One region of the Rossellomorea sp. LJF3 genome, then DNA from elsewhere that is predicted to be linked to it. Evidence: riboswitches for the same ligand, from Rfam matches in the RefSeq annotation. Region 1 holds a riboswitch; each other region holds the start of a gene.
What was found. Region 1 has a riboswitch for lysine ahead of V8G47_RS07270 (Na+/H+ antiporter NhaC family protein). Riboswitches for the same ligand answer to the same signal wherever they lie in the genome.
Positions count from the first base shown of each region.

Region 2: linked by a shared signal. The riboswitch ahead of lysA (diaminopimelate decarboxylase) and the one ahead of V8G47_RS07270 (Na+/H+ antiporter NhaC family protein) in region 1 are both predicted to bind lysine.
Region 3: linked by a shared signal. The riboswitch ahead of V8G47_RS08390 (aspartate kinase) and the one ahead of V8G47_RS07270 (Na+/H+ antiporter NhaC family protein) in region 1 are both predicted to bind lysine.

Region 1 covers NZ_JBANLY010000005.1:89,401-99,325, forward strand. Annotated here, with positions in the region: gene V8G47_RS07255 (M23 family metallopeptidase) at 1-505, shown strand, start outside; gene V8G47_RS07260 (methionine/alanine import family NSS transporter small subunit) at 545-652, opposite strand; gene V8G47_RS07265 (sodium-dependent transporter) at 654-2,180, opposite strand; gene V8G47_RS07270 (Na+/H+ antiporter NhaC family protein) at 2,464-4,026, opposite strand; lysine riboswitch at 4,142-4,324, opposite strand; gene yunB (sporulation protein YunB) at 4,404-5,168, opposite strand; gene V8G47_RS07280 (HD-GYP domain-containing protein) at 5,228-6,340, opposite strand; gene V8G47_RS07285 (YunC family protein) at 6,517-6,819, opposite strand; gene V8G47_RS07290 (bifunctional metallophosphatase/5'-nucleotidase) at 6,876-8,228, opposite strand; gene V8G47_RS07295 (sulfite exporter TauE/SafE family protein) at 8,256-9,080, opposite strand; gene V8G47_RS07300 (DUF72 domain-containing protein) at 9,102-9,925, opposite strand, start outside.
Region 2 covers NZ_JBANLY010000004.1:223,689-233,613, forward strand. Annotated here, with positions in the region: gene V8G47_RS06580 (BglG family transcription antiterminator) at 1-167, shown strand, start outside; gene V8G47_RS06585 (mannitol-1-phosphate 5-dehydrogenase) at 173-1,312, shown strand; gene V8G47_RS06590 (2OG-Fe(II) oxygenase) at 1,658-2,305, shown strand; gene V8G47_RS06595 (DMT family transporter) at 2,347-3,306, opposite strand; lysine riboswitch at 3,673-3,850, shown strand; gene lysA (diaminopimelate decarboxylase) at 3,966-5,252, shown strand; gene V8G47_RS06605 (ABC transporter permease subunit) at 5,363-6,232, shown strand; gene V8G47_RS06610 (ABC transporter permease subunit) at 6,232-7,251, shown strand; gene V8G47_RS06615 (DUF1836 domain-containing protein) at 7,345-8,052, opposite strand; gene htpX (protease HtpX) at 8,208-9,089, shown strand; gene V8G47_RS06625 (N-acetylmuramoyl-L-alanine amidase family protein) at 9,254-9,925, shown strand, end outside.
Region 3 covers NZ_JBANLY010000006.1:105,831-115,755, forward strand. Annotated here, with positions in the region: gene V8G47_RS08380 (succinate dehydrogenase cytochrome b558 subunit) at 1-395, opposite strand, end outside; gene V8G47_RS08385 (YslB family protein) at 747-1,184, shown strand; gene V8G47_RS08390 (aspartate kinase) at 1,244-2,482, opposite strand; lysine riboswitch at 2,670-2,848, opposite strand; gene uvrC (excinuclease ABC subunit UvrC) at 3,197-4,966, opposite strand; gene V8G47_RS08400 (hypothetical protein) at 4,963-6,441, opposite strand; gene V8G47_RS08405 (FTR1 family iron permease) at 6,575-7,495, opposite strand; gene V8G47_RS08410 (hypothetical protein) at 7,540-8,289, opposite strand; gene V8G47_RS08415 (glycosyltransferase family 2 protein) at 8,409-9,176, opposite strand; gene V8G47_RS08420 (alkaline phosphatase family protein) at 9,169-9,925, opposite strand, start outside.

The DNA.
Region 1 (9,925 bases):
TGCCAAAATATATAAACAGTACGGAACGATCCATCTCAATCAGAAAGCCTTTCCGCTTCCCCTGAGATTTAACTATAGTTACCGGAACACCTGGGGAGATGCCCGCGGATGGGGTGGAAGACGGATCCATGAAGGGACGGACCTCTTCGCTGACTACGGTGTTCCAGTCAGGGCGACTTCATATGGCATCATCGAGATGAAGGGCTGGAATCGGTATGGAGGCTGGCGTATCGGAATACGTGACATTAATAACACGTACCATTATTTTGCCCATTTGAGTGGTTTTGCCAAAGATCTTCAAGTCGGACAAGTCGTTGAACCGGGGATGGTGATCGGCGGTGTCGGAAGCTCAGGATATGGACCTCCGGGAACGTCAGGGAAATTCCCACCGCATTTGCATTATGGAATGTATAAGGACAATGGCCTGACTGAATGGTCCTTTGATCCATACTCTCATTTAAGAATGTGGGAACGCCTGGACAGGATCAAAAGCAAGAAACATTAAAAAAGCAGACAATGGGGATTCCACTGTCTGCTTCTTTCTTTATACCTGTTTCTTCGATTTGGAAACAGCGTTCATGATACTAGCTGCTAATCCACCCCAAATGATGACCATTCCTACAACCATCATAGTAATCGCGCTACCAGTCATGTTAGCTTACCTCCTTATAGCCATCGGCTTCTGTCTTGGCATGCCAGTGTTTAAATCCGAAAGCCACTCCTACAATGATGGCAAATGCAGCTACAAACCATCCACTGTACAGAATGAAAGAATCAGAATAACCTCCATAGTTGCCAGTTTCCGTTTCAAATTCTTTTAGTAAATTCATCTTGAATAATCCGAACATCATCCAACCAAGTACGATTGGTGTGATGACGCCTAAACATACTTTCCACCATGCACCAAGCTGGATATCCGAAATTCCATTCGCATGGGATTGGAATGCCCCCAGCTTGCGAAGGAACCAGGCGATCACGACCACTTCCACTAATCCGACAAACGCCACTCCGAATTGGTTGATGAAGTAATCCGCCACATCAAGGAATAACAGACCACCCTGAGTAGCAAAGAGGATGGAAACGACAGCTGAAAGTCCGCCACCGAATAGTACCGCTTTGTTACGGGAAATTCCGAATTTCTCAGAAACGGCTGCCACATACGTTTCCGAAATGGAAATCAATGAAGACAGACCGGCCAGTACAAGTGAAGCGAAGAATAAGAAACCAAAGACTTCGTTGAATGCCGGGAATTCGTTGATGATCTGCGGGAAGACAACAAACGCCAGTCCAACACCGCCACTTACAACATCCTGCACTGACACACCTTGTGATTGTGCCATGAAACCAAGTGCGGCAAATACCCCGATACCTGCCAATAGTTCGAATCCGGAGTTACTGAACCCTGTGATGAACGCGTTGTTCGTAATATCCGATTTCTTCGGCAAATAACTTGAGTAGGTAATCATGATGGCAAAGGCAATGGATAAGCTGAAGAAGATCTGTCCATATGCCGCCACCCACACGCCGGGATCGGCAATTTTACTGAAGTCCGGTTTGAAGAATGCATCCAGACCATCCATTGCACCAGGTAACGTTAAAGCGCGAACAACAATAATTAAGAATAAGATAACAAGTGCTGGAATAAAGATTTTATTCGCTACTTCGATTCCTTTCTTTACACCTTTGAAGAGGATGCCAAGTGTAACGGCCCATACGATCACAAGCGGGATGAATACCCCGGGAACCACACTGCCCGTCTGACCCGCGTCCACAGAAAGTTTTAAATAATCATTGAACAGGAATGTCTCTGTATCCTTCCCCCAGCCTAAATTGAAAGAAAAAACACTGTACGACATCGCCCATGCGATAATGACGGCATAATAGGTGGAGATGACGAATGCAATGATTACCTGCCACCATCCAAGCCATTCTGTTTTCTTATTAAGACGGAAATAAGATAACGGTGCTGAACCACGGTACTTATGACCAATTGTAAATTCAAGTACTAATAATGGAATACCTGCTGTTAGAAGAGCGAATAAATAAGGAATAAAGAATGCTCCCCCGCCGTTTTCATACGCTACTGCCGGAAAACGCCAAATGTTCCCTAGTCCGATTGCTGAACCGACAGCGGCCAGAATAAATCCTGCCCTTGTCCCAAACTGTGCACGTTTCTCCATGCTGTCCCCCCCTAGTTCTTTCCAACTACCCCCACGAGGTATTTGAAATTTTTATATTTTCAGATTATTTATAATCTAAAGTCAGTATAGCTAGTTCCGGGACAATTGTCAAAGCTTTATTTTAGTGATTTTATGAGAAATTCACCAAATTTCTACAGTACTATTTCACTATAAGAATTTTGTCGGATTTTGGAGAATGGGAGACGATAGGATCAGGAGGGCAGATCGGTGGGATTCCATAAAAAAACCAGAAGCCCTGATGGCTCCTGGTTTTTATTATGAATTACTCTGCAGATGCCGGCTTTGCTTTTTCACCGAATAAAAAGGCAAAGGCCAGAATCAAAATGATGACAACAGCGAGACCAAGGATGGTGCTGCCGGTGAATCCCAAAACAAGGTAACCGATGGCTGCAACGACCGCACCGAGGATCGCGTACGGAAGCTGTGTCAGCACGTGATCGATATGGTTGCTTCCCGCTCCTGTGGAAGAAAGGATCGTTGTATCGGAAATAGGTGAACAGTGGTCACCCAATACAGATCCGGCCAATACCGCTGCCATGGCAGGAAGTAAGATGCTCACGTCTGAAGCTGCAGCAATTTCACCTGCGATCGGCAGTAAAATACCAAACGATCCCCATGACGTCCCCGTTGAGAATGCCATGATGCCGGCAACCAGGAATAAGATGACAGGAAGTGCCTGCATCGGAAGATTCGATTGCTCAACAAGGCCTGCAAGATACGTACCCGTCTGCAGCTGATCGATGAGTGTCACGATCGTCCATGCAAAGATAAGGATGTAAACAGCCGGCAGCATCGACTTGATACCTTCCACTACGGCTGTCCCGATCGCACTCGCTTCAATTCCTTTCAAGCTGACTTGACGAAGGAAGAAAATCAGGGAAATAAGAAGTCCGAATAATCCACCATACAATAAGGATTTGGTTACATCCGTATTTTCAAAAATCGGCAGCAGGTCAAATGATCCCACCGCTTGATACCCAGTCCACAGCATCATGGAAACAGTCCCAATTACTAGGGCTACGATCGGCCAGACAAGATCGCCTACCGAGCCTTTTGAGCTCACTGGAAGATCATTTTTCAATTCACCGGGAATCTCTTTGCCTGGATCATAAAGATCTCCCGTTTCAAGGGCCCTTACTTCATGCTCTTTCATTTTTCCGAAGTCGAGTCCTTTATAGGCAACCATGACGACAAGCAGTACTGCCGCCCATACATAAAGGTTCATTGGAATCATTTGAATGAATGCTGAAAATGCCGTGTACTCCGTGATATTGTGTGTTGCAAGAATGGAGCCGATGATCCCGATGATGTATGCTCCCCAGCTTGAAATCGGGGAAACGACACAGATCGGAGCCGATGTTGAATCAATGATATAGGCTAATTTAGCACGTGAGACTCTGTGACGATCGGTAATGGGTCTTGAAACCTGTCCGACAGCAAGGGCATTAAAATAGTCGTCAATGAAAATGATGATACCCAGTACCGCAGCAAGAAGCTGTGCGCCCTGTCTTGTCTTCACACGTTTCATCGCCCATTCACCGAATGCGCGGCTCCCGCCGGAAATGTTCACAAATGCCGTGATGATACCAAGAATGAGTAAGAAGAAAACAATGTAGACATTCCAGGTGTTAAGTCCTCCGTCTGCGACAAAGATACCTTTAAAGGCGTCCCACATAAAGCTGAATGTTTTGGTAATTGAGAAGTCTGCCAACAAAAAGGCAGATGCGACGATCCCTACTCCCAGTGAAAGTAGAACCCGTCTCGTAAGGATAACCATAAGAATGGCTAAAAAGGGTGGTAATAATGAGTAAATCGTGTTTTCCATAGTGTCCTCCTCCTATTTGATAGGGGGGAACCATCGTAGCATGATAGAGGATAATAAAAAAAGGCAACGATAGAGAAACTATCATTACCTTTGTTAGTAACGTAAGTGCTCCATCACGATCTGTAGCTCCCCATTATAGAGATTTCCCTATAATGACAGTGTTATCCTTCTTCAAGACAACCCCAGCAAATATCCCATTGACAAGCATATTTACTTCGGCAAAGATTCCCTTTCATCTGTTTTCTCCGTTGTCATCCTCGAACAGATTACTCTTGAACCCTGCGCCTCTACCCCATCGGACTGATGATGTGGTGTGTTATAAAATTTTCTTTATTAATATAACAAACTATCATTCTTTTGACAACTTCTTTTCCTGACTAATTTGTGGGAATTTCAATGGAAGGACTCGATTCCCCTCCACCATTGTTGTAAAATTGCGGTACATCCAGATGCACGGTACCCATGGCAACCAGGATATCCTGCTTGATCGTTTCGGTTTTGGTTGCAAACGGGATGATGATCTGCACATTCACTTCAAGCTCCACAAATACCTTCACAACTGCATTATTGATCCCGAACTGCTCCACCGTCGTTTTCACATCGGAACGCACGTCACCTATGGAATGAAAGCGGATCGGGATTTTCGGCCCCAGGTTTCCGAGCAGTACGTTGTTCGTTGCCTGCCCCAATGGAACGGAATAGGTGATGCCCTTCGATGTTTTCGACTTCCCTTCATCAATTTCCACCTCAGTGAGAAACTCCAGGTTTTCTATATTCCCGGCTTCTGCTTCCTGAAGGTTCTGCTGCACAAGATTCGTAATTTCTGCCTGGACCCTGTTGATCGTCTGTGTATTATATTTAAATGAAACGATATCTCCTTCTGAATTCTTCACTTCTTCGGTTATATCCGAAATATCCAGAACATCGGCAATCTTCTTATTGATGGCTTTGTTAATCACCAGGGTACCGATCCTGCTCGTCTGTGTCTCGGCATACGCAAGGAGAGTCGGCTTCAACCCTTTGTTAATGATCCACAATCCGAATCCAGTTGAAATCATAAAGAACAGAAACGTAATGATCATGACATGACGAAAAGGCAGCGGACCTCCTCTTCGGGGTTTGTAGGTTTTGAACTTAGACACAAAAAATCCCCCCTTACAAGCTATTTGTATGCATTGTAAGAGGGGTTTAGCGCAAAAATTTATTTAATCTTAAGAGATTGCGGTTCATAATCCGGATCAAAGCCTGTGATGACCTTGTCTAATTCCTTGCTTAAATCGAGTAGATAAGGAGAGTCTGACTCCTGCCCATCTTCTTCGATGATCCGTATGACAGGACGGTCTGTGACTCCTCTATTTTGATCGGTCACAATCCCTTTCCTACCATCATTCAGTTCCACGATCATGCCATTCGGATACATCGCGACCGATGACCGGAAGGCTTCGATCACTTGTGAATCGAACAGGGATCCCGATCCTGCGTATAATACCTCTAAAGCCTGATGGGGAAGCATCGCTTTTCTGTACACCCTGTTTGACGTCATGGCGTCAAATACATCGGCCACAGCGATGATCTTTGCGAACGGATGGATATCCTCACCCCTGATCCCCCGCGGATAACCGGACCCATCGAGCCTCTCATGATGCTGATAGGCACAGTGTGCGATGATCAGGGACACTGAATGCAGCTGTCTCAAGATCTCAAAGCCATGTTCAGAGTGTTTCTTGATTTCCGAGAATTCATCTTCTGTAAGCTTCCCGGGCTTCAGCAGGATCTCTTCGGGCACAAGCATCTTACCGATATCGTGGAGGATCGCCCCAACCCCAAGCTGCTCCAGCTGCTTCTGTGAAAGCTTAAGTTCAAGACCGATGGAAAGTGTATATAACGTAACATTAAATGAGTGATGAAAAATATAGGAGTCGTATGTAAACACATCTGTCAAAATCGTCAAAAGATCATGATTCGCCTTTACTTCGGACAGGACGACATCAATCACCTGCTTCAATTGAGTGGCACTATCTTCAATCACGAGGAGGCTTGGCTTCTCGTTGGATGTGCTTAATTGATTGAAGGCCATCTCGATATTCTGGACCGCCTCTTGTCTCACTTTACTCGAAACGGTCCCCTTCACATGAATTCCACTGGAAAGAGAGTCTTCAATATAAACATACTGAATACTAAGCTCCTGCAATCTGTAAATCATGCGTTCTGTAATGGGAACATTATCATGAATCAACGCTTGACCTCTCATATTATATACCGTTGTAGCTAGAACCATGCCGGGTTTCAAAGCCCGTGTTGATATAAGCCTCATAGAATTCTCCTATGTAATTCTTTCATTTTTCGACAAAATTTCCTAGTATCTCCATTATAAAGGATAAAAATGATCTTGCAAGGTGTATTTGGTTAAATATTCATGAAAGAATATAGAGGAAATCAGGAATAAAATAAAGACCAGCCGCTCAGGAGAGCACTGGTCATTTTCAGGTTCTATATCATTTTCAACAGCGCGTCCCTTCCGGCCATTCCCGTGTGGATGCCGAGATTCGCTGCTTCATAGGTGACGGACTCCAGTGGCGCATCGAGGAGCTGATCGATGGTTTTCACACCAACCGCTCTTCCCGCGATGATCCCCCTGTCCTTTAATTTTTCATTCAGCAGCGCAACATCAAGTGCCCCACACATGATATATCCTTTTTCACTCGTCACGACGAGGAGATTGGTTTTCGGAAGTGCAACAGAAATGGCTGTAAAGGTATGTCCCCCAATGGTAATCGGAGATACATTCATCATGTTTCATCGCTCCCTTCACTCATATGTATGTCATGAGTGACGAAACGGTGAGACATTTACTGTTTCAATTTCCATTCGAGGACATCCCGTAAAAATTCCGGCATAAAGTACTTCTTCTCAAGCCTCTGAAGGTCCGGAAAGAAGTGGCCGAATGTAAACATATCCGGAAGGGCCAGCTTGTATATCTTACCGGGGTCGATCGGAGTGTTTCCGATGAAGATATCATGGTCTTTAAAGTGGATATTCGAATACACGAACCTCCCCATCACTTTCCCCCTGAAACCAAGTCCCTTCACATCAAGATGCGGCCAGTCCTCATTAAGGGTCTGCTTAATGATTTCCTTCAGCTCGGCTCCCTTCATCCGGATCATGCAGGGGTTGATCGGGTGGGGAAGAATGCGGTGAAAGTCCTGCTTTGTCACCATTCCTTCGTCAAGTCCATCTATGAGGAGACCGGCATTAAGGAAGCCACAATCCGCTCCACACCATTCCATTAGTGCATCACTAAGCACTTCAGGCAGTGGGGACGTGTGAAACCAATCAACCGGGAAGGATTTTGTCAGGCAGGTCACTTCCTGCTTTAATAGCTCTTCCCCGTCCCGGAACCATTGATCTCTGTCCTCCGCTTCCCTGACAACAGACGGAAGTTCATCCTGCTCATATAGACGTGCCTTCTTTTCCATGATCTGCTTTGTGGATGTATTCATCTCAATCATCATATGACCGACATAATGACCGTATTTCCCTGCAGCACCAAGCATGGTGCCATTCACCTCTTTCCCCTTGGGTAAGACATGGTGAGTGTGGGCACCCAGAATAACGTCTATTTCAGGGAATTGTTCCCCGATCATCTCGTCGTCCCTTATTCCCAAATGGGAAAGGAGTATGATCATATCGACGCTTTGGCGAACCTCCTGAACCAACTTCCTCAGTTCATCCAAAGGGGAGGTGATGTTCCAGCCGAGAGCTTCGTAAAAAGGTTTGAAATAGGCCGTTAATCCGATGACGCCAATCCTCACTCCACTGCCGGTCCGATAAATCCGGTGGGTCTCAGCCCACCCTGGACGCCTTAAGGAACGATCCAGCAGATTTCCTACAATCACATCAAACCGGGCACTGTCATACAGACTGTTTAAATCATCATAATCCAATGTGATCCCTTCATTGTTTCCGATTGTGACAGCATCGAACCCGGCTTCATTTAATAAATCAACGTTCCCTTTTCCTAACGTCGCTTCAGTCAATGGATGCCAGCGGTCCACATGATCACCGATATCAAATAGATACACAGACTCCCCGTCATTCATATGCTTTTGTTTTCTCTGTTTTAAAAAGTCCCTGATCCTCGGCCAGTTCTCAAGGTGACTGTGAAGATCGTTAGTATGATAAATATGAATGGTTTCTCCCATAAATCGTTCACTCCTATTGGAGGAATGTTATCCTGTCATTCCTTGATAAATCAATCGAATACCAATTAAAATCAATATAATCCTCAATACGCTCACCAATACCTTGGACTCGAGCTTTGTATTGATATATGCCCCGACCTTTGCCCCGATCCACGCTCCCGGAATAAGAGCCAGTGCATACAGCCATTTGACATTACCGAACAACACATGTGTTCCCGAGCTCACCAATGCCGAAAGAAAAATCATAAACATGGATGTTGCAACAGCCACATGGGGCGGGAAAAGAAAAATCAGGATCATGGCAGGGACCATCAGAGAGCCGCCGCCAATGCCAAACAAACCCGAAGTAAATCCAACGACGAAGGCGATCACCACTCCAAGTAGTGGAGGGTATCCATACCGGAAGGTTTCTCCACTTGGGTCGGTAAATTCCCTCTGAAAAGATGCATTCCTGAATTTTTCAATAGGCTTTAACTTATTCCGGATCATCAGAATAACCGCCACCAGTATCATGAAGATACCAAAATAAAGATTGAAGCTTTCCATATTCAATCCCTTGTTCACCCAAGCTCCAAGAATCGACCCGGGTCCGCTGCCAGCAAAGAAAATCAATCCGCTTTTATAATCGACGGTTTTATGCTTTAAGTATGCAAGTGTGGAAGATAACCCTGTAAATATCATGATGACCAGTGAGGTACCCACAGCGGTCTGCGGGTTCATCCCTTCTACCAGGCTTGTATATGTACCAAAATAGATCAGGGCGGGAACAATGATGACGCCACCACCTAAACCGACCAGTGATCCTATCGCACCTGCCAAAAGCCCGATCGATAGAAGAACAATCCATTCCATCTGCCTTTCATCTCCTGTCGGCTAAAATAAATCCAGCTGCTTCGGGGCAAGTCCTTCATACTCAAGCCCTAATAATTCAATCAATTCTTTCGCATTGTCAGCCGCGTCCCCACCAGAATTATTGTTAAAAAGAATATAAAGATCTTTAGACCTTTCGTGCAAATGATGAAGATGGGGAATCCATTCTTCCAGCTCAGCACGATTATAGCGATATAAATAGCGGACCTCCCGCCAATCTTCCCCATTCGGTTTATTCCAACCATAGAGATTCCTGCCGTGAAACCGGATAAGAGTGGCATCTTCATGTGTCGCTTCCAGCACCCGCGGCACGGATCCTTCACCAGCTTGGGGTTCATCACAAATGCTGTGGATCCATCCTTCTTTTTTCATGAACGTTAAGGTCTTGTCCCGAAACTCGGGTCTGAACCAGCTCTGATGCCGGAATTCAAGTGATACAGGAAGATCTTTCAATTGCTCCCGGCAGTAGCGTATATAATCGACATTTTCTTTTTTACAATCGTACCAAGGCGAGAATTGAAGAAGGACCATCGCCAGTTTCCCAGCATTCGTATATGGAGCAAGGGACTCTTTAAAGGCACTGAACATTTCTTCCTTTGTTTCAAAAGGGATTTCGCCACGCTGATGACCAGTCATCCCCTGGTATGCTTTTACAATAAATTTAAAGTCCTCCGGTGTTTCCTTTACCCATTTTTCCGCATTTCGAATAGGCTGGACAGCATAAAACGTCGTGTCCACCTCAACTATAGGGAAATGAGCTCCGTATTCTTTTAGTTTGTCCCTGGGGGAAACATTCTCATAGAGGGTATCGTGATCTCCCCAGCCTG
Region 2 (9,925 bases), on a different contig from region 1:
AAGAATTGAGCAGGCGGGAACAGGAAATCCTCAGCCTGATTTCTACAAGTTTAATCGAAGATCATCGATCGATGATGATTTATTCGTCGACGAACGAATCGATCATTTTAAAGAAATTAGAAGAAATCTTTCTGGACTACTTACAAACTAATTTGATAAAGGAATGATGAAGTTGAAACAAGCCGTACATTTTGGAGCAGGAAACATAGGCAGAGGGTTTATCGGAGCATTGTTTTCCCAATCAGGTTACCATGTGACCTTTGTGGATATTGCGGAACAAGTGATCAATAAACTGAATGAAGAAGGACGCTATGAGGTGAAGCTTGCAACGGAAACGATGGAAACAGAAACGATCGAGAATGTGTCCGGCCTGAACAACCTTCATCAGGAAGGGGAAGTGATCGATACGATCGTCTCGTCTACATACCTGACGACGGCAATCGGACCGAACATCCTGCCACGGATCGCACCCCTGATCGCTAAAGGGATCGCTAAGCGAGTTGCCTCTTCAGATGAACCGTTATACGTTATCGCATGTGAAAACCAGATCGGTGCAACGGATATTTTGAAAAAGCATATCTTGGAAAATCTTGATGAAGATACGGCTGCAAAGCTTGAAGGCAAAGTCTATTTCTTCAATTCAGCGGTGGATCGCATTGTACCGATGCAGGATCAAGGTTCATTGGACGTCCTCGTTGAGCCATACTACGAGTGGGTGGTTGAGACGACGGAAGAAATCCCGCCTGTTGAAGGAATGACGATCGTAGAAGATCTTGCACCCTTCATCGAGCGGAAGCTGTTCACGGTGAACACAGGGCATGCTGTCATAGCTTATCTTGGATATCTGCAAGGGAAATCTACCATTGATCAGACATTGGCCGATGACGCAATCGCTGCACAAGTGAAGGAGACGTTGAAAGAAACAGGTGCCTATCTTGTGAAGCAATATGGTCTGGATGAAAACGACCATCTTGCTTATATTGATAAAAACATCGAACGCTTCAAAAACGCCTACTTGAATGATGATGTCACCCGTGTGGGACGCGCGCCGATCAGAAAGCTTGGTTCTGATGACCGCTTGATCCGTCCGACCACCGAGGCTCTAAAAGCGGGACTGTCTTATTCGTATCTCGCCAAAGCGATTGCAGCAGCGCTCCTGTTCGACAATCCTGAAGACGAACAGGCCATGGAAATCCAGAGCATGATCAAGGAACATGGACCAGCTCATGTTTTGAAGGAAGTGAGCGGACTTGCTACGGATAGTGAGATCTTAAAAGAAGTATTGGTACAGTATGAAGGGTTGAAAAAATAAATTAGTGGACTGTCGGAAGGGATCCGGCAGTCTTTTTTTATGAGTTTTGACTACGTGTCCTTTCTGTGACATCCCTGAACCCGCGCCAATCCTAGACCCAAGTCAACTACACTATTTTTCAGCGGAAACAGAAAAAATAAAGATAGAATTCCCCTCATCCCGGGTGTAAAATAGATGAAAATACACTCTCATATTTTGACATGCAGGAGGAAACAACCGAATAAAATATACAGTTATGCCTAAAGTTGCTATCGTTTTTCCAGTCTGGAAGATTCAAAGAATGCTTCCACCAATGTAAAAATTCAGAATGTTAAAAATACGATAAGAGGTTGATGAAAGTTGGCAATGAATACGACTGAAACAGCTGTAAAGGAACAAACGATTTTCCACCACACGGGGAATAAAATCAAGACGGAAGACCGGGATATCCAGATCATCGCGAAAATGGAGGAGCCATTGATCGTCGTGCTTGGCAATGTGCTGAGTCATGAAGAATGTGATGAACTCATCCAATTGTCTAAGGACCGTGTCGAGCGTTCAAAAATCGGGAACACAAGGACAGTCGATGGACTGAGAACGAGCAGTTCTGTCTTTTTGGAAGAAAGTCATGACGTCGTGACACGTGTTGAAAAGCGAGTCTCTCAAATTATGAATATACCCGTTGAGCACGGGGAAGGTCTTCAAATCCTGAACTATAAACCGGGACAGGAATACAAGGCTCATTTCGATTTCTTCTCGGCATCGGCAAGGCCTGTGAAGAATCCGAGGATCAGTACCCTTGTCATGTATTTGAATGACGTAGAGGAAGGCGGGGAAACCTACTTCCCGAAGCTGAATCTCTCAGTTTCCCCTCAAAAGGGAATGGCGGTTTACTTCGAATATTTCTATGATAATCAAGAGTTGAATGACTTGACGCTCCATGGCGGTGCACCGGTTGTCATCGGGGACAAATGGGCTGCGACCCAGTGGATGAGAAGGCAGGTATTTAAATAAGAAAAAGGAGGAGCAGCCCAAGAGTGGGGTGCTCCTCCTTTTTAGCTTGCGGATTTTACCGGTTTCACCAATCCGGCATTCATTCTTTTCACGTTGACGGTATGGATGATCATGCCGGCGATGATCAGGAGGATGCCGAGGAGAGCAAACCCTGATGGAATGGGAACGGAAAGGATGGCCGCTTCACCCATGATGACGAACAGGATCTGGGTCGACTGGGTCGCTTCCACTGCCGCGAGCTTCCCGGGATGATGCCTTGCCATATTCGTCGCAAGGAAAAAGAGGGAAGTCGCAATCACACCTGAGCAAACGGCCACGATAAAGGATTGTGTCACTTGACCAGTGGAGGGAACGCCTACTTTTAAAAATGCATAGCTTCCAAGGATCAACCAGAAGGGGGTGCTTGCGATCGTCATGCCGAGTACCCGTTGGAACGTATCAAGCTTCCCACCGCATACCTCCATCATTTTACGGTTCCCAAGGGGGTAAGCGAATGCTGCGATGATCACCGGTAAGACTCCTGCGATCATTTCTGAAAGAGACAGCCCACTGGCATTTTCCTGTTGGATGAACAGCACTCCGATTAAAATGATCGAGGAAATGCCGAGAGCCCTTTTTTGAATGGCGTGCCTCCGCCTTACAGGCCCTGATGTGAAAAACAAGGGAGCGAGCAGGATCCCTGCCACAATCGTGAATTGCCACGTGCCCGCAACAAGCCAGCCAGGTCCATATGCTGCCGCATACGTCAATGGACCATAAAAGAGGACAAACCCGACAAAGCTCCACGTCAGCCACTCGTATGGCTTCTTCTTCATTTCAATCCACACTTGATTTATATTCTTCCGTAAACCTACAATAAGGAAAAGGAAAGGGAGCATGAACAAAAAACGCAGGGACGAACTCCACATCCAGCTTCCGCCGGCAAGCTCCATGGACCGGTTCAGGATGAAGGTGACGGCAAAGAACATGGATGAAATGATACCGAGAGTCAGTTCTTTGATGGGAAGCACTCCTTTCTGATACATACACTATCGTTTATTTTAAATTCATTTTAGAGGAAAAATCCTCACTAAGGAAGTTAATAATAGTTTTTTAATCCTTGATTGGTGGTTTTTAAGGGCTTCAGACTATCACATTCACATCATTGTGGGAAAATCGTCCTTGATTGCGTCGTTTTCGAGGGTGATTGCGTCATAATGGAAGTAATTGCGTCGTTATTAAATTAATTGCGTCATTCCCCATAGTTTATGCGTATTTTTGAAATAAATGGTAATACGAGCTCCGAAATCACGCTATATCCAGAAACCAATTGACAACCATTTCAAGAGAATGATATAGTTATGCCAATAAAAAATATACAGTCACTCTCTGATAATAGAGGCGCGAGAATGATGAGTACCTTCTTTGAGAATAATGGATTCCGGGATAAGTTGGGAAAGGCAGATCGCCGAAGCAGAAAATAGCCAATTCTATTTTTTGTTGGGCCAGCATTGAAGAAATGCTGGACTGTCACAATGCAAAAGGTTGTGGAGCACTATTGAAGAGATGTTAATACATAGTCTTCATCATGTTTCCGTAAACTTTGATGAAAAACCGTATGAGCATCTGCTTCATACGGTTTTTTTGTGTTTTTTTAGAGAGTCTAAAGGAGTTAGGGAAAATGAGTACAGTTGATGTGAATGTTCAAGGGGATTTAATGATCGGGGGGATCGGTACGGGAGAGCTTGTCGAAAGATACGGCACGCCCCTGATGGTTTATGATGAAGGGATGATCCGCGGGAATGCGAAATCGTTCCGGGATGCATTCCATGAAAGTGGTCTGAAATATCAGGTTGCCTATGCGAGTAAGGCATTTCTTTGTAAAGAAATGGTGCGTCTGGCGGAGCAAGAAAACCTCTCCCTGGATGTGGTCTCAGGCGGGGAATTGTATACGGCACTTGAAGCTGGTTTCCCGGCAGCACGCATCCATTTTCACGGGAACAACAAATCCGAAGAGGAGCTTAGAATGGCTCTTGAAGCTGAAATCGGCTGCTTTGTCGTCGATAGTTTCCTTGAACTTGAACTGCTTCATGACCTGGCAAAAGAGCGGGAGCAGGAGGTGCAGATCCTTATCAGGGTCACACCGGGCGTGGAAGCCCATACTCATGAATACATCACGACGGGCCAGGAAGATTCGAAGTTCGGATTCAGCATTTCAAACGGTCAGGCGGCAACGGCGATTGGGCTTGCGATCAGGAAGCCGTACTTCTCATTGCTCGGCCTCCATTCCCATATCGGATCTCAGATTTTTGAACAGGAAGGCTTTGATCAGGCGATCCGGATATTGTCTGATTTCATGCAGCGGATCCGGATCGATTTGGACGTCACGATGCCGGTTCTGAATATCGGTGGCGGATTTGGTGTCCGGTATACGGAAGAAGACCAGCCTCTGCCGATTCCGACCTATGTCAAGGGGATAACGGATAGTGTGAAAACCTATTTTGCCAAAAATGAATACCCACTCCCGGAAGTCTGGGTGGAGCCGGGTCGAAGCATGGTGGCGGAAGCAGGTAAGACGTTGTATAAAGTGGGCTCAAAGAAAATCATCCCGGATGTGCGCACTTATGTGGCGATTGACGGAGGGATGACGGATAATATACGCCCGGCGCTGTATCAGGCGAAGTATCACGCGGTACTGGCCAACCGTCCGAATGAGGAATGTACGGAGCTTGTGAGCATCGCGGGGAAGTGCTGCGAGTCTGGCGACATGCTCATCTGGGACCTGATGCTGCCGCCGACGAATTACGGGGATATCCTGGCTGTGTTCAGTACGGGGGCCTACGGGTATTCAATGGCGAGTAACTATAACCGGATACCGAGACCGGCAGTTGTGTTTGTGGATAACGGGGAATCCCGGGTCGTGATCGAGCGGGAGACGTATGCGGATCTTGTGCGGAAGGATCGATAGGGAAAAGAAGGGTGGAGTCCAAAGGGTTCCATCCTTTTTTTTATGGTAATTTCTGGGTTGTTATGATAACGTAAAGGTAACTTTATCCAATGAATTCGGAGGATCAATCTATGAATCTTAATTCGATCGGTTCTATGGTGTTGAAATTTGTCTTGGTTCTGTTCGGGATCATTCTTCTTACAGGTCTCATCGGCTTGTTCAACGAAGGCGTGGATCTCAGTCTGAAACAATATATACTCAATATTGTGGAGATTTCAACCTCCCTCGTCCATTCTGAGTCGATGACCATCACGAATGAATCGAACAACTCGTATCCTATGTTCCCGGCCTTCTGGGAGCCGTATTTCTATTCTGTTTCGATCTTTTTGTCTGCCTTTCTTTTATCCGTCCTCATGGGCATATTCCTTGCGTACCTTACACATTTGCTGCCTTCCAGCTGGTCAAAGTTCATCCTTAGGGCGACCAACCTGCTCGAGTCCACACCCGATATCTTCATCTTGATCGTCATTCAATACGGTGTGATTTTCATCTTGAAAGAGACGGGGGTGCTGCTGTTTCCGATCGTCGGCTCCCAGGAAAAGGTGTATCTCGTCCCAATTGTGACCCTGTCCATCTTGCCGACGATCATGTTGTTCAGGATCATCTATCTATTGGTGAATGATGAATACGGGAAGACGTATGTTGATCTGATCAGAAGCAGGGGGATGTCCAAGCACTCGATTTTCTTCATCCATGTCCTGCGGAATATTGCGTTCAGTTTATTGAATCATTCCAAATCGATCATTCTGTTTCTCTTATCTTCTTTAATCGTGTTTGAAAAATTATTTAATATTTATGGCATCACACACTTCATTCTGTCATTCTCTCAAATGGATGTGATCAGTTTCAGTCTGATTATGTTCTATTTGCCTGTTTTCCTCCTGCTCATCCTCATCAGAACCATCGTTGATCGGAAAACCGGACAGAAGGTGGCGATATGATGCTGAAAAAATTGATGAAGAATCCACCATTTATAATGGGGTTTATTTTTCTGTTCGGTATGTTTGCCGCAAGTCTTGTTTACTATGTGGGGTGGGGGGATGAGGTGCCAAAGCTTGACCTTTTGAAAAATGATGAAGGGTCCCTTCTCAGCCCTCCCTATTCACCGGTGGAGGCACCACCTCTTGGAACCGACAATTTCAACCGGAATATCTTCCTTCTTATCATCGTTGGGGCGAAATATACAATAGGGGCAGCGCTCTTGATCACGCTATGCAGGGTACTGCCTTCTATGTTAATGGGGTTGGTGCTTCATTTTTATTTGAAACCGTTCAGGAGAATCATCGATCACATGGTGGATGCTGCCAACTATTTTCCGCCGACCTTATTATCGTTTTTATTATTGAATTGGATGCTGCTTGATGGTCCGTTATATAATCCTGATGGTTTCCCGTATGATTTTACGGATAAAACGATTTTTTACCTGATCATTCTTATCGTGATTTCGCTTCCGAGCCTGACCCTGCTATTTACGAATGAATATGACCGGATCATGAGTCACGAGTTTATTGATAGTGCGAAAGTGCTGGGGGCAACGAAGCGCCATTATATCAGGAATCATATTCGTCCTTTTATTCTTCCGCAGATTCTTCTCGTGTCGATCAGGGAATTTATGATCATCATGCTGCTGATTGCGCATCTTGGGGTTTTGAACATTTATATAGGGGGATCGTCACTTGAGATAGACCTTTTTGACAATCAGTTTCTTGCCTCCCTTTCTCATGAATGGTCGGGTCTTCTCGGAGGCTGGTGGCAATTCCTGTGGACGACCTATCCGTGGATTTCTTTCATCCCTGTCATTTTCTTTACTTTGACGATCCTGTCGGCAAAGCTGATGCTGATCGGGGCGACACAAGTGGTGGAAACCCTTATGGAATCCTCAATAGAAGAAGGGTCGGCTGAAGAAACTGAAACCCCATGCCTAAAAGAAATGTTCCAACTTGTGAAAGAAGCGAAGTGAGAGGGAGTAAAGAGGGACGGACCTCTGATTTTAAAGCGAAACCCAATAGGGACGGACCTTCATTTGCAAAAATGAAGGTCCGTCCCTATTGGATTAAGATAAGGCATCCATGACATATCTCTTCGTTACATCCTGATAAAATCCGGCCTGGACCGTCAATACGGATACAATCATGACATTAAGGACTTTGGTGAGGTTTTCCTCTGCAATTCCGTCAAAGGTTGCCAGCATAGCGCGGCACTCTTCCTTGATGAATCCATCGATATGCTCGTTCACTGAACCATCCGCCGTTTTGATGGACGGGAGGGACTGGTGGTGGATCCTATCGAAGATTGATGCATAGGCAAGATAAAGATCCGTGGGATTGACGATGTCATCGGTTCGGTCTTCGATATTATTGAACACAAGAGTCAGGATCTTACGAATCGATTCAAAATCAAGTGTCGCTTTCAGGTCTTCGACGATGAATAACATGGCGGCCTGTTCGGTGGTGTATTTTTTACCGAGTTGGGGGGATCCGATCAACCCTCTTACATCCCGTTTCACCCAGTTCTGGACAGTGCTTTGAGGGAAATTGGTGAATTCGATCAGGTTTCCCAGGGAGACGATCTCATTGAGGGAAAAGCCGATTTCGCCTTTGGGTGATTTAAGGATTTTTTTGATGATGGGTGGACGCTCGTTTCCTTGAACGGGATCCGACCAGATTTCCCCGATGACCTCATGTGGATTCCTGCTAGCAGTGCCGTTCAGAGAGAGCAGCAGGTCGGCCATATTATTGCGTGTCAGTTTAAACGTTTCCATCGTGATTACCCCGTCTCTTTTGCAAATATCTTCTTCTATACTACTGGTTAGGTGAAGTCTCGTCAATTTCACCTTTTGCTTGTATTTTGACCATGAAGGATTTATAATATAAGCAGATACAGGTTCATTTGAACTTGAAATAGGAGTGAGAAAAGATGGGGAAACGAATATTTTATTTCCTGTTAACGAACGTTTTAGTACTACTGACGATTAGCATCATTTTTTCCGTCACAGGAGCGGGGAATTACATCACGGCTTCAGGCGGATTAGATTTAGGGGCACTGCTCGTATTCAGTGCGATCATCGGTTTTTCCGGATCGTTCATCTCTTTAGCGATGTCACGCTGGATGGCAAAGAGGATGATGGGTGTACAGGTATTGAATCCGGATGGGGCTTTATCAACTGAGGAACGTGCCGTTGTCGAGAAAGTCCACCGTCTATCAAAAGCGGCAGGACTCATGCATATGCCGGAAGTGGGAATCTACCATTCTCCCGAAGTGAATGCATTCGCAACAGGACCTTCTAAGAAACGCTCACTTGTTGCCGTTTCGACTGGATTGCTTCGTGAAATGGATGATGATGCGGTTGAAGGCGTCATTGCCCATGAAGTGGCCCACGTTGCGAACGGGGATATGGTGACGATGACCCTGCTGCAAGGTGTGGTCAATACATTCGTTGTCTTCCTCGCACGGATCGCCGCATGGATTGCGTCCCGATTTGCAAGGGAAGAAATGGCACCAATTGTGCATTTCATTGCTGTGATCGTATTCCAGATCGTCTTCTCGATCTTGGGAAGTCTCGTTGTCTTCGCGTATTCACGCCATCGTGAGTATCACGCAGATAGAGGCGGAGCGGATCTTGCCGGTAAGGATAAAATGGTCCATGCTCTGCAGATGCTGAAGGCTTACTCAAGCCGGATGAAGGGGGAAGACGACACTGCGATTTCTACATTGAAAATCAATGGACGACGTAAATCTGCAATGTTCTCGACTCACCCGGATCTGGATGAGCGGATCAGCCGTTTGCAGGCGAAATGATAAATGTAAAGGTGCCTGTCCCCGTTAGTGGGGGCAGGCACCTTTTTTATGTTTTACCATGAAAATGATAAACATGCCTCTATGAAATGATTCTATTCTTTTCCCCTCGCCGTGACCATTTGTACAAGCTATGAATATTTTACTAGTAAAGGAGGATACAAAATATGGTAAAAGCTAGTGATTATTTAATAGCATTGGATGATGGTCACGGTCTTGGGACAGCAGGTAAACGGACGCCATATATTCCGTCAATCGGAAGGCAGATCCGGGAAAACGAGTTCAATGAGAAAGTGACCTTGTTTTTGAAATTGGAATTGGAGAGATGTGGATTCCGGACGCTGTTAACGGCTCCGACCGATGCAGATACCCCGCTTCAGGCGAGAACCGATGCCGCGAATTCCATGGGGGCGGATGCATTGGTTTCCAACCACTATAATGCCTTTGATGGGAAGTTTGATGGCCCGGGGAAGGATGCTGAAGGGCATTCGCTTCATGTATATTTCAATGATGCAAAGGATAGAAAACTTGCTGAGAATATTGCGAAGTACTTGAAGCAGGGGACGAAGCAGGTATACCGGGGGATCATTGAGCAGAATCTTCATATGACGAGGGAGTTCAATGGCCCCGCGGTACTTGTCGAGAATGGCTTCATGGATAATGAGAGGGAAGCGTTGCTCATGATCAACGAGGATTTTCAGCGTGAGACGGCAAGGGAGCAGGCACTGGGAGTGTGTGATTTCTTCGGGGTGTCTTATGTGGCTGCAGGTAACGGCGGGAACGTCGGGTCACCTCCCGTTTCCGGTGGGACAAGCAGCGGAAATTTTGTCGGCAAACGC
Region 3 (9,925 bases), on a different contig from region 1:
ATCATCTGAAAGTTCACTTCAGCTCCGAACGCTGCAGCGACCCTTGTTTCCCAAATATGCCATGTTACGAAAATAAATGTGATCACTCCAGATACACGTTGAAGTAAAAACATCCAGTTACGGAAATAACCAAATCTGCTTGCATTATTCTTTGAAGTGAATGCAATGTAAATTCCGTAAATTGCATGGAAATACAATGGAAGGAAGATGATAAAGATTTCAAGGAAATAACGGAAAGGAAGACTTTCCATAAAATGCGCCGCCTGGTTAAATGACTCTTCCCCACCAGTGGCAAAATGGTTCACGACTAAATGTTGTGTTAAAAATAATCCAACTGGAATAACACCTAGCAATGAATGAAGCCTGCGATAATTAAATTCTCGATTTCCAGCCATGATTTACCCCCCTTAATGATAAAATATGAATTCGTTTTCTAATGCCTTTCATTGATGATTAGACAACGATACATATTTTATATTGTAACAATAATGTGACATGTTCATTTTACTCCCAAGGAGTGGAAGCGTCAAGAAAACGTATACATAAATTCGACAATACCGCAAAAATATTTTCAATATATCAACAACGGAAAACATGAGGTTTTGCCCAATTAAATGTTCGAAAATTCTAATAAATGAACAATAAATATTATAGCACCAAAATATCCCAAGGTCATTTTTTCAAGGTATGGGATGATAATTACCTCTTTCATGTATATAATAGTTTTATAGAAAGAGGGGATTTACTTGGAACAGAAAAAAGAAGAAGTACATCAGCCGTCCGTTCCAATCTTCGGATATGAAATGTTACGCGACATCTTGATTCCAGACATACTGGGAAAACACACACCCGATATCCTATACTGGGGAGGAAAGCAGCTCTCGAGGAAATTCCCCCTTCAGTCAACGGAAGAAATATCTTCCTTTTTCGATGAAGCTGGATGGGGTACCCTTACACTTCTGGAACAAAAAAGAAATGAAATGACATTTGAATTGAACGGACCTGTGATCGAACGGCGTCTGTCACTGAAAACGGATGTGAACTTCAAACTGGAAACGGGCTTTATTGCCGAACAGATTCAGCTTCAAAGAAAATGTGTGGCAGAAGCTGCTGACGAATTACATAAACGGAGCCAATCGGTCAAAGTAATGGTAAGATGGGACGACAAAGACCGTATCGAGTAATCATACTCCCAATAAAGGGTTGCCTGGAATATTCCAGGCAACCCTTTTACATGTTGATCTTACAGCGTGATTTCTTCCAGTTTCACGGCATCCAGATGAAAGGCCGTATGTAAGACACCTGCTGCCTTTTGCATATTCTCTCCATCCACTACTGTGGACACTTTAATTTCAGAAGTGCTGACCATTTTCACCACGATGTCGTTTTGAGCCAGTACTTCAAACATTTCCGCTGCCACACCCGGGTTTGAAATCATTCCAGAACCGACAATGGAGACTTTCGCAAGCCCACTTTCATGCTCGACGTGTGTGAAATTCAACTGTTCCTTATTTCGTTCAAGAACAGCAAGGGTTTCATCGAGATCGTGCTCCTTGATGGAGAAAGATAGATTGGTCGTATTCTGATCCGTCTGGGTCTGGATGATGATGTCTACGTTCAAATGATTTTCCGCCAACGTAGTGAACACGGATGATAGTCCTGTCAATGCATTTCCCAGTCCGAAAACGGTGACCCTGGTAATCTCATTCTCAAATGCTACTCCTCTTACAATCAAGTTCTGTTCCATGCTTGCTTCCTCCTCAATATACGTTCCTTCCACTCTTTCGATGCTGGATCTGACTTCCAACGGGATTTGATAATTCTTGGCAAACTCCACCGCCCTTGGATGGAGGACCCCGGCCCCGAGATTTGCAAGTTCGAGCATTTCATCATAGGAAATCGACGGTAACTTCCTTGCTCCTTCTATATAGCGGGGATCTGTCGTGTATACCCCGTCTACGTCCGTATAGATGTCACAGCGCTCCGCCTTCAGGGCAGCCGCGATCGCAACGGCCGTCGTATCCGACCCGCCCCGTCCGAGTGTTGTGATTTCCCCCGTTTCTGTCATGCCCTGGAATCCCGCTACGATGACCACTCTTCCTTCCTGAAGGTGAGCCGCCATTTTATCGGTATGAATATTGGTTATCCTTGCATTGCTATGGACTGATTCCGTTTCGATGCCGGCCTGCCAGCCAGTGAATGAAATGGCATCATGCCCCGATTGGATAAGGGCCATGGTCAGGAGTGAAATGGTCACCTGTTCCCCGGTTGAGAGCAGCATATCCATTTCTCTTTTGCTCGGTTGAGACGTGATTTCCCTTGCAAGACCAACGAGTGTATCCGTCGTTTTCCCCATGGCAGATACGACGACGACCACATCATTCCCTCTTTCTTTTTCTTCAATGATCCTTGACGCAACATTTTGAATTCTTTCCACAGACCCTACTGAAGTCCCGCCGAATTTTTGAACAATAATACTCACGACTTCTCCCTCTTTCTGAGCGTCTCCGCTCCTTTTGATGATGAAGAGTACAATCACAATCATCCTACACGTCCATAGGACAGGATCTTTGTCACGAAATCCTGCGCTGATAATAAAAAAAGCAATGAGAATAATATCTCATTGCTTTATGAACATACAGCAGAACATACAAATAGGTTCATCGGCATTGTGAGATAGCTCTCCAAGATTGAATCATCTTGACAATCCTGCATTTCTTAAACGCAGGACCAGCGGATATAGTATGAGACTATAACCACTTCGGCGATTCTCCCCTTTCCAGGCATGTCGGCGGGGCTCATACCCCTCTTTGCCTGTACTCTTGAAGTTCGCACCTCTATCACCACTTAAAAAGTGATAATGTTATAAATTTTTGTTTATTATAGCATAGGGGAAATATTGATTCAATGGCTAATTGAGTCAATATTCCATTTCATTGTGTTTTAGTTAGCTTTTTCGAATAAGCATACTGTGGTTGATTTGCGCTCCAGGTGCTCGCTTTCCGCGGGGCGTGGGTTGAGCCTCCTCGGGCTAAAGCCCTGTGGGGTCTCAACTTCCACGCGTTTCCCGCAGGAGTCGAGCACCTTGCGCTCCAATCAACTCTGCTTTTTCATTAGGTACTGCAGAAGCAATAAATAAACCAAACACTTTAATAAAAGGAATAAAGATGTTGAAAAATATTATTTATAGCAGTTCCTATTTCAATTTCTCTGCCAATTCCCTGGCTACGGCTTCCGGTATACCTATTTCAATAAACTCCTCCACGGTTGCTTCTTTCATCTTCTTCATGGATCCGAAATGTTTTAGAAGCTGCTTCTTCCTTTTCGGACCGATGCCGTCGATGTCGTCGAGGGTGGATTGGAATGCGCTTTTGCCTCTTAGCTGACGGTGGAAGGTGATGGCGAACCGGTGGACTTCATCCTGGATGCGCTGGAGGAGATAGAATTCCTGGCTGCGTTTTTCAAGGGGGACGATTTGCAGCGGATTGCCGTACAGCAGTTCCGATGTCTGATGCTTATCGTCTTTCGCAAGGCCTCCGATCGGGATGTCGAGACCCAATTCATTCTCGATCACGTCCCTTGCCGCTTCGATCTGACCTTTTCCCCCATCGATGATGATGAGGTCCGGTAAAGGAAGTCCGTCTTTCAGCACTCTCGTATACCTTCTCCGGACAACCTCCCTCATGGAATCATAATCATCGGGGCCCTTGACGGTTTTGATCTTGTATTTACGGTATTCTTTCTTGGCAGGTTTCCCGTCTAAGAACACAATCATCGCCGATACGGGATCACTTCCTTGGATATTGGAGTTATCAAAGGCTTCGATTCGGAAAGGTGTATAAATCCCCATATGTTCCCCAAGCCTTTCAATGGCTTTGATCGTCCGCTCTTCATCTCTCTCGATCAGTGCGAATTTTTCTCCAAGTGCCTGCTGGGCATTTTTCTCGGCAAGCTTCACAAGCTCTTTCTTTTTACCCCGTTTTGGCTGGGTCATTTTTACCTCGAGAAGTTTTTCCGCGAGTTCGATATCGATCTCTTCAGGCAAAAAGATCTCCTTCGGCTTAAAGTGGTTGGATTTGGAGTAGAACTGACCCAGGAACGTCAGGAACTCATCTTCGGGTTCATTATAAAGGGGGAATAAAGACACATCCCGCTCAATGAGCTTCCCTTGCCGGACGAAGAATACCTGAACACACATCCAGCCTTTATCAACGGAGTATCCGAACACATCACGGTCGGTGAAATCGGTCATCGTCATCTTCTGTTTTTCCATGGTCGCCTCGATATGGAGAATCTGATCGCGGAATTCCTTCGCTCTTTCAAACTCCAGATTTTCTGATGCTTCATTCATTTTCACCGTCAGCTGGTTCTTGATTTCCTTGTATCCGCCATTGAGGAATCTGGCTATTTCATCTGTCATATCACGGTACGTGTCTTTGCTCACTTCTTTAATACAGGGAGCGAGACATTGGCCCATATGATAGTAAAGGCAGGCTCGGTCAGGAAGCGTCGAGCACTTCCGTAGAGGATACAAGCGGTCGAGAAGTTTTTTCGTTTCATTTGCCGCTCCGACATTTGGATAAGGACCGAAATACTTTCCCTTTCCCCGCTGGACTTTTCTTGTGGTTATGAGTCTCGGGTGCCGTTCATTCGTTAACTTGATGAACGGATAGCTTTTATCGTCCTTTAGCATGACATTGTATTTTGGGTCATACTTTTTGATCAAATTCATTTCGAGGACAAGGGCTTCCAGGTCAGATGACGTCATGATGTACTCGAAGTCCTCGATCTCCCCTACCAGCCGCTGTGTTTTCGCATCATGGGAGCCTGTGAAATATGAACGCACCCGGTTCTTCAATACTTTGGCCTTTCCCACATAGATGATCGTCCCCTGCCTGTCCTTCATTAAATAACAGCCCGGTTGGTCGGGAAGCAGCGCTAATTTATTGGTGATATTCTGATTCATCCTTCTTCCTCCTCCCTCTGTTTCTCCCATTTATATAACGTCAAGTCATGATAGATCGGGTCGATGAGCTCACTGGAATGGAAATGCTTCTCGACTTTAAGGAACTCATCCATTTGGATCCCCTGCTTTTTAAACCCTTCGACTACTTTATCCGTCAGATAAATATCCCGTTCAGGGTAATATCGTGCGTCAGTGGTAAACACTTCATACGTTTGTACTTTCTTATGAATAAAAGGGACGTCAAGATACTCGAGTACCCTGGACTCTTCCCAGGTATATACGACGAGAGGCTCTCCTTGCCCTGCGCTCTCTAAATAATCGGCCATTTGATAAACAGCCGGAATATCCGATGCATGTTTATATAATAACGCACTTGTATGGTAAACCTGAAGCAGAAGGAATGAGAGGGCAAGAATGGAACCTGCCCATGTCAGTCGTTGTGAAAGTAACCTTCCCGCTCCAAGGAAAAAGGCAATGCCGATCAAAGGTAAAGCATGACGGGGCTTCATCACATTCTGGGCAAAAAGAGCCCAAAGGAAATAACTGCCCAAAAGCAACAGCATCAGGCTTGTCATATAACGATTCCCGTGTGATTCCTTCCTTGCTGCAGCCAAACCGACAACCAATAGAATGAGAAGGGGGAGGAACTCAGCGACACCCCCTACCCATATCGTGTTCACAAAGATCAGCTTCACTACTCTGTTCAAGAGGCTGAGATCTGAGGCACCGATCGTTCCCCCCCATTCTTGAAAATGTCCGTTCGTGAAGGAGAGGGCCAGTCGGAGAAAGCTTTCATATCCCCCTTCCGACATGCTGATCCCCGATACCCAGAGGAGCTGGAACAGGATTGCAATGAGTAGGTAAACGAAGGTATCCAGAAGTGTGACCACGCCACTCTTCCACTTTCTGTACAGGAGCATCAGGATCCCGATCCCAAGGACCAGATAAGATAACCTGATTCCAAGAAGCAGGCTGAATAGAAGCAGTGGAAGAATGAGGAATCCTTTATGATGTTTCTCATAGGCCAAAACCAAACTCCATATATACCACCACATCATCCCGACTGCTGCTCCCTCGGACATCGGCTGATTCACCATCAGGATCGTAAAGCTGCTCGTATAAACGATGGCTGTCGCCATTCCTGCAAAAGTCGGACGCACGATTCGTTTCATTAACAGAAAGAGAGGGATGATGGCACTTCCATACAGAATGATATTAAAAAGGGTCAGGGCTTGGACGGGATCCCCCACCATCAGATGAAGGACTTTCCCTCCCAGGATGAAATAAGGGTAACCGGGAAAGTGGGGCTGCATCTGGTACATATCGAAATGAAGGACTCCCAGTGCAAAATCCACCATATCCCATGTGGCCGCGTAGGATGGGATCCACATCACCTGAAGAACAAAAACAGCCGTCACAGCAAATGCCCCTGCCACATTCGGCCAACTCATATACTTCCCACTCTTCATTCTCAACGACTTCACCCTCATACTTAGTTAGACTCTCAATCATTAAAAAAAGTACCAAACATACATTCCTTTAAAGAGTGTACACCTTTCGAAAAGGGTGTTCAATCTTTAAGGGCAATGAGGTTTGGTACTGACATAATTATTTAGCTTGTGGACTCAAATCCTTCACTCCGCCTTTGACCTCTTCCTTTGCTTTCACCGACTCCCGCTTCGGTGCAGTCAGGAAGTAGATCGCTACGAAATAGCCGATATACGAAATTACTTCTTCGATGGACGGCATGGACGAATATCCGAACAACGCTTTAAGGAAAATGCCTACATCACCGGATAACAACGGGGCTGTTCCCGTATCACGAAGGAAATGGGCATAATCGATCGGATGTTCAGGCAGTAACCAGGTCAGATCGTAAAGGTGTGGAATCACACTGCCGATCAATCCTATATCCTGCATCATGGAAATCGCCTGTACAAGAAGTCCTGCAGATATGAGGATAATGAATGCCCCGGTCACTTTAAAGAAGCTCTTCAATGAAATTCTCATTGTGCCTTTAAAGAAGAAGTAAGCTACGACACAACCGATGACGACTCCCGTAATCGCTCCCCAGCCCTGCATGGCCGCTCCGATATCCCCGCCTGTAATGGCGGCGAAGAAGAATACGGTCTCCACACCTTCTCTGAGAACAACGAGGAACGAGTGGATCACCATTCCGACAATATTACCTGTCGAAATGAAATGCTTCATTTTCCCTTCCATATTCCCTTTAAGGTCACGGCTGTGCTTCGCCATCCAGAAGACCATCTGGGTAAGAAGGATGGAGGAGACCAGCATGATGCCGATCTTCAGATACATCTCGCTTCCCATGGCGGCAAATCCCGTAAAGACGACCTGAAAGAGCATCGCTACGCCGACACTGGCGATGATCGCTAATCCGGCACCAAGCCAGACAAACTTTGTAAACCGGCCATGATTTGTTTTCTTCAGATAGGTAGTGATGATCCCGATGATCAGTAACGCTTCCAGGACTTCACGAAAGGTGATCAGTAAAGCTTGTAATTCCACAATAGTTCCCCCTTACTTGCATATAGACTATTTCTATAGTGACCTTATTTACGTTTTCTGACGGCATATACAATCGCTGCTGCCAGAACCCCTACGATAATGATGATGGGTAACCAGTTCTTCAGGTTGGAAATATCCGTCCATTCCTGTTTCCCGCTTGATTCCTCAGTGGCACTTTCAGAAAAATGTCCGACTTCAAGGCTCTTAATGTCGAATTCTTTTTGCAGCGAATCCACGATGATCGTTTTACTTTCTTTAAACACATCCTGATCGGATTCCTTTGTTCCGACTCCGAACAATCCCGGGTTCCCGAGGGATTCCAGCGCTTGATCGAATTCAGTCCTGATCTTTTGATCCAATTCAGGGTTTTCCCCTTCTACTTTCGGGGATAACGTTTTATATGTAGCAAATGCTTTTGCGAGTAATCGCTTACTCGTATCATATTCCGAGAAGTTTTTATCAATGCTTTCAAGTCTTCTGGCAATATTGAGGACAAGGAGTTCATCCAGGTTTTCAATTGCCTCTCGCTTTTCTTTGTTATCAAGGTTCTGAAGGATGATCTTCGAAGGTTCTTCACCCATATGCTGATCGACTTCTTCTTGAACCGTTTCATAAATCTTTTTGGACTCTGAATAATTCGGAGGGTCTTCATCTAGCTTGATCATGATTTCTTTATACGCTTCTGCTATTTTCTCCTCACTCGGGTCGCCGTATGAATAGGCGGATGCCTGTGAAGACAGCAGGATATTTCCTAATAAAAACAATAGTACAGTGGTTATGAACGATTTTTTCATGTATGATTCCCTCCTGTTTTCAATGATAATGATTATCATTCGTATTGTCAATAAAAAATAAGTACTCAAGCATAGAAGCCGGAGTACTTATTTTTTACGAATGGAGTGGTTTTATGTTGTCATTTTGCAAAATGGTTCGTTCCTTCATCTGAAGGGATGTAATGGGCCTGTTCTTCCACATATACTTTCTCCACAGGTTTCTTCATCTCCTGAATAATGGCGGGAAGAACAGATGACATATAGGACTTGAACTTGATGAAGGATCGGCCTGTGGTCCTCACATAATACAAAATCGGGATTTCCTTCACCCGAAACCCTTTACGGACAAGGTTCAAGGTCAGCACTTGAGCGTAGTTGTAGTCATGTATGATTTCGGCATGTTCCATGGCCTGTCTCGAGAACGCCCTCATACCGGACTGCCCGTCGTAGATCCACTTTTTTAGGAGGACGCATTGAAGAAGGGTGAAACAATAGTTCCCCAATCGGCGGTGAAGCTTCATTCCATTGATGGTCCCCAAGAATCTCGACCCCATGGTATAATCCGCTTCCCCTTTAAAAATCGGCTCCAATAACTCCGGTATTTGTTCTGGCGGGTATTCTCCATCCGCATCAATCATGACCCCGATATGGGCATGAAGGTCAAAGGAGGCCCGCAGTCCTTCCCGCACCGCAGCACCCAGACCCCGATTTTTCTCAAATGTAATGATATGATCGGCACCTGCCCTTTCAGCCACTTCAACCGTTCGATCCGTTGATCCATCATTGATGACCAATACCTCTACATCTACGGATGGGTGGAAGGAACGGGGCACACGTTTAATGACATCCCCGATCGATTCTTCTTCATTATGGGCCGGCATAAATACGATGACTTTCTGCTTATTCATGTTGCTTACAACGCTCCTTTAACGCCTCGTTGAGGACAGGTCCCCTGCTGTGACTTGGAAATGGCGCCCCTAATAAATGGGCGATGGTAGGGGCCATGGAAACGAGACTGTGTTTCTCCTGGACTTTCTCTCCCTGTTTGATCCCCGGTCCTACCATAAAGAATGGGACGTATCTTTCCCCTTCATCGAGATGACCATGTCCGCCGATTCCATCTGCCTGTCCATGATCCGCACATATCATAAGGGTCGTGTTCTCCATCTTTCCTTCCGTTTCCAGCCACTCGACGTATTCTTGTATCAGGCGATCCGCCTCTTCAATCTTTTCGATGTATTCATCATATAAGACTCCCCTGCTGTGCCCGATTTGATCAGTACCGATCAATTGGACAATGAATAGATCAGGGTCCTGTTCTTCCATGATGACTTTCGCTTTATTGATAATATTTCGATCTGCTTTGTCTTTATGCATCACGGCAGTCACTGTTTCTACATCTTTACCGAAGGAATCCACCAGGTGGGCAATCCCCAGCATCTTCCCTTTTTTCCCTACTTTCCTTAGAGAATCAAAGATGCTTTCCACCTTGATCCCGAGCTTCCAGACCATATTGGATTTCATGCCGTGTTCCTTCGGATAAGTGCCTGTGAACATGGACGAAAAGCAGACAACCGTTCTTGCAGGATAGACGGTTTCCATATTCAAATACTCGGTCCCCTGTTCCATCAATGAATCAAGATATGGCGTATTCGCT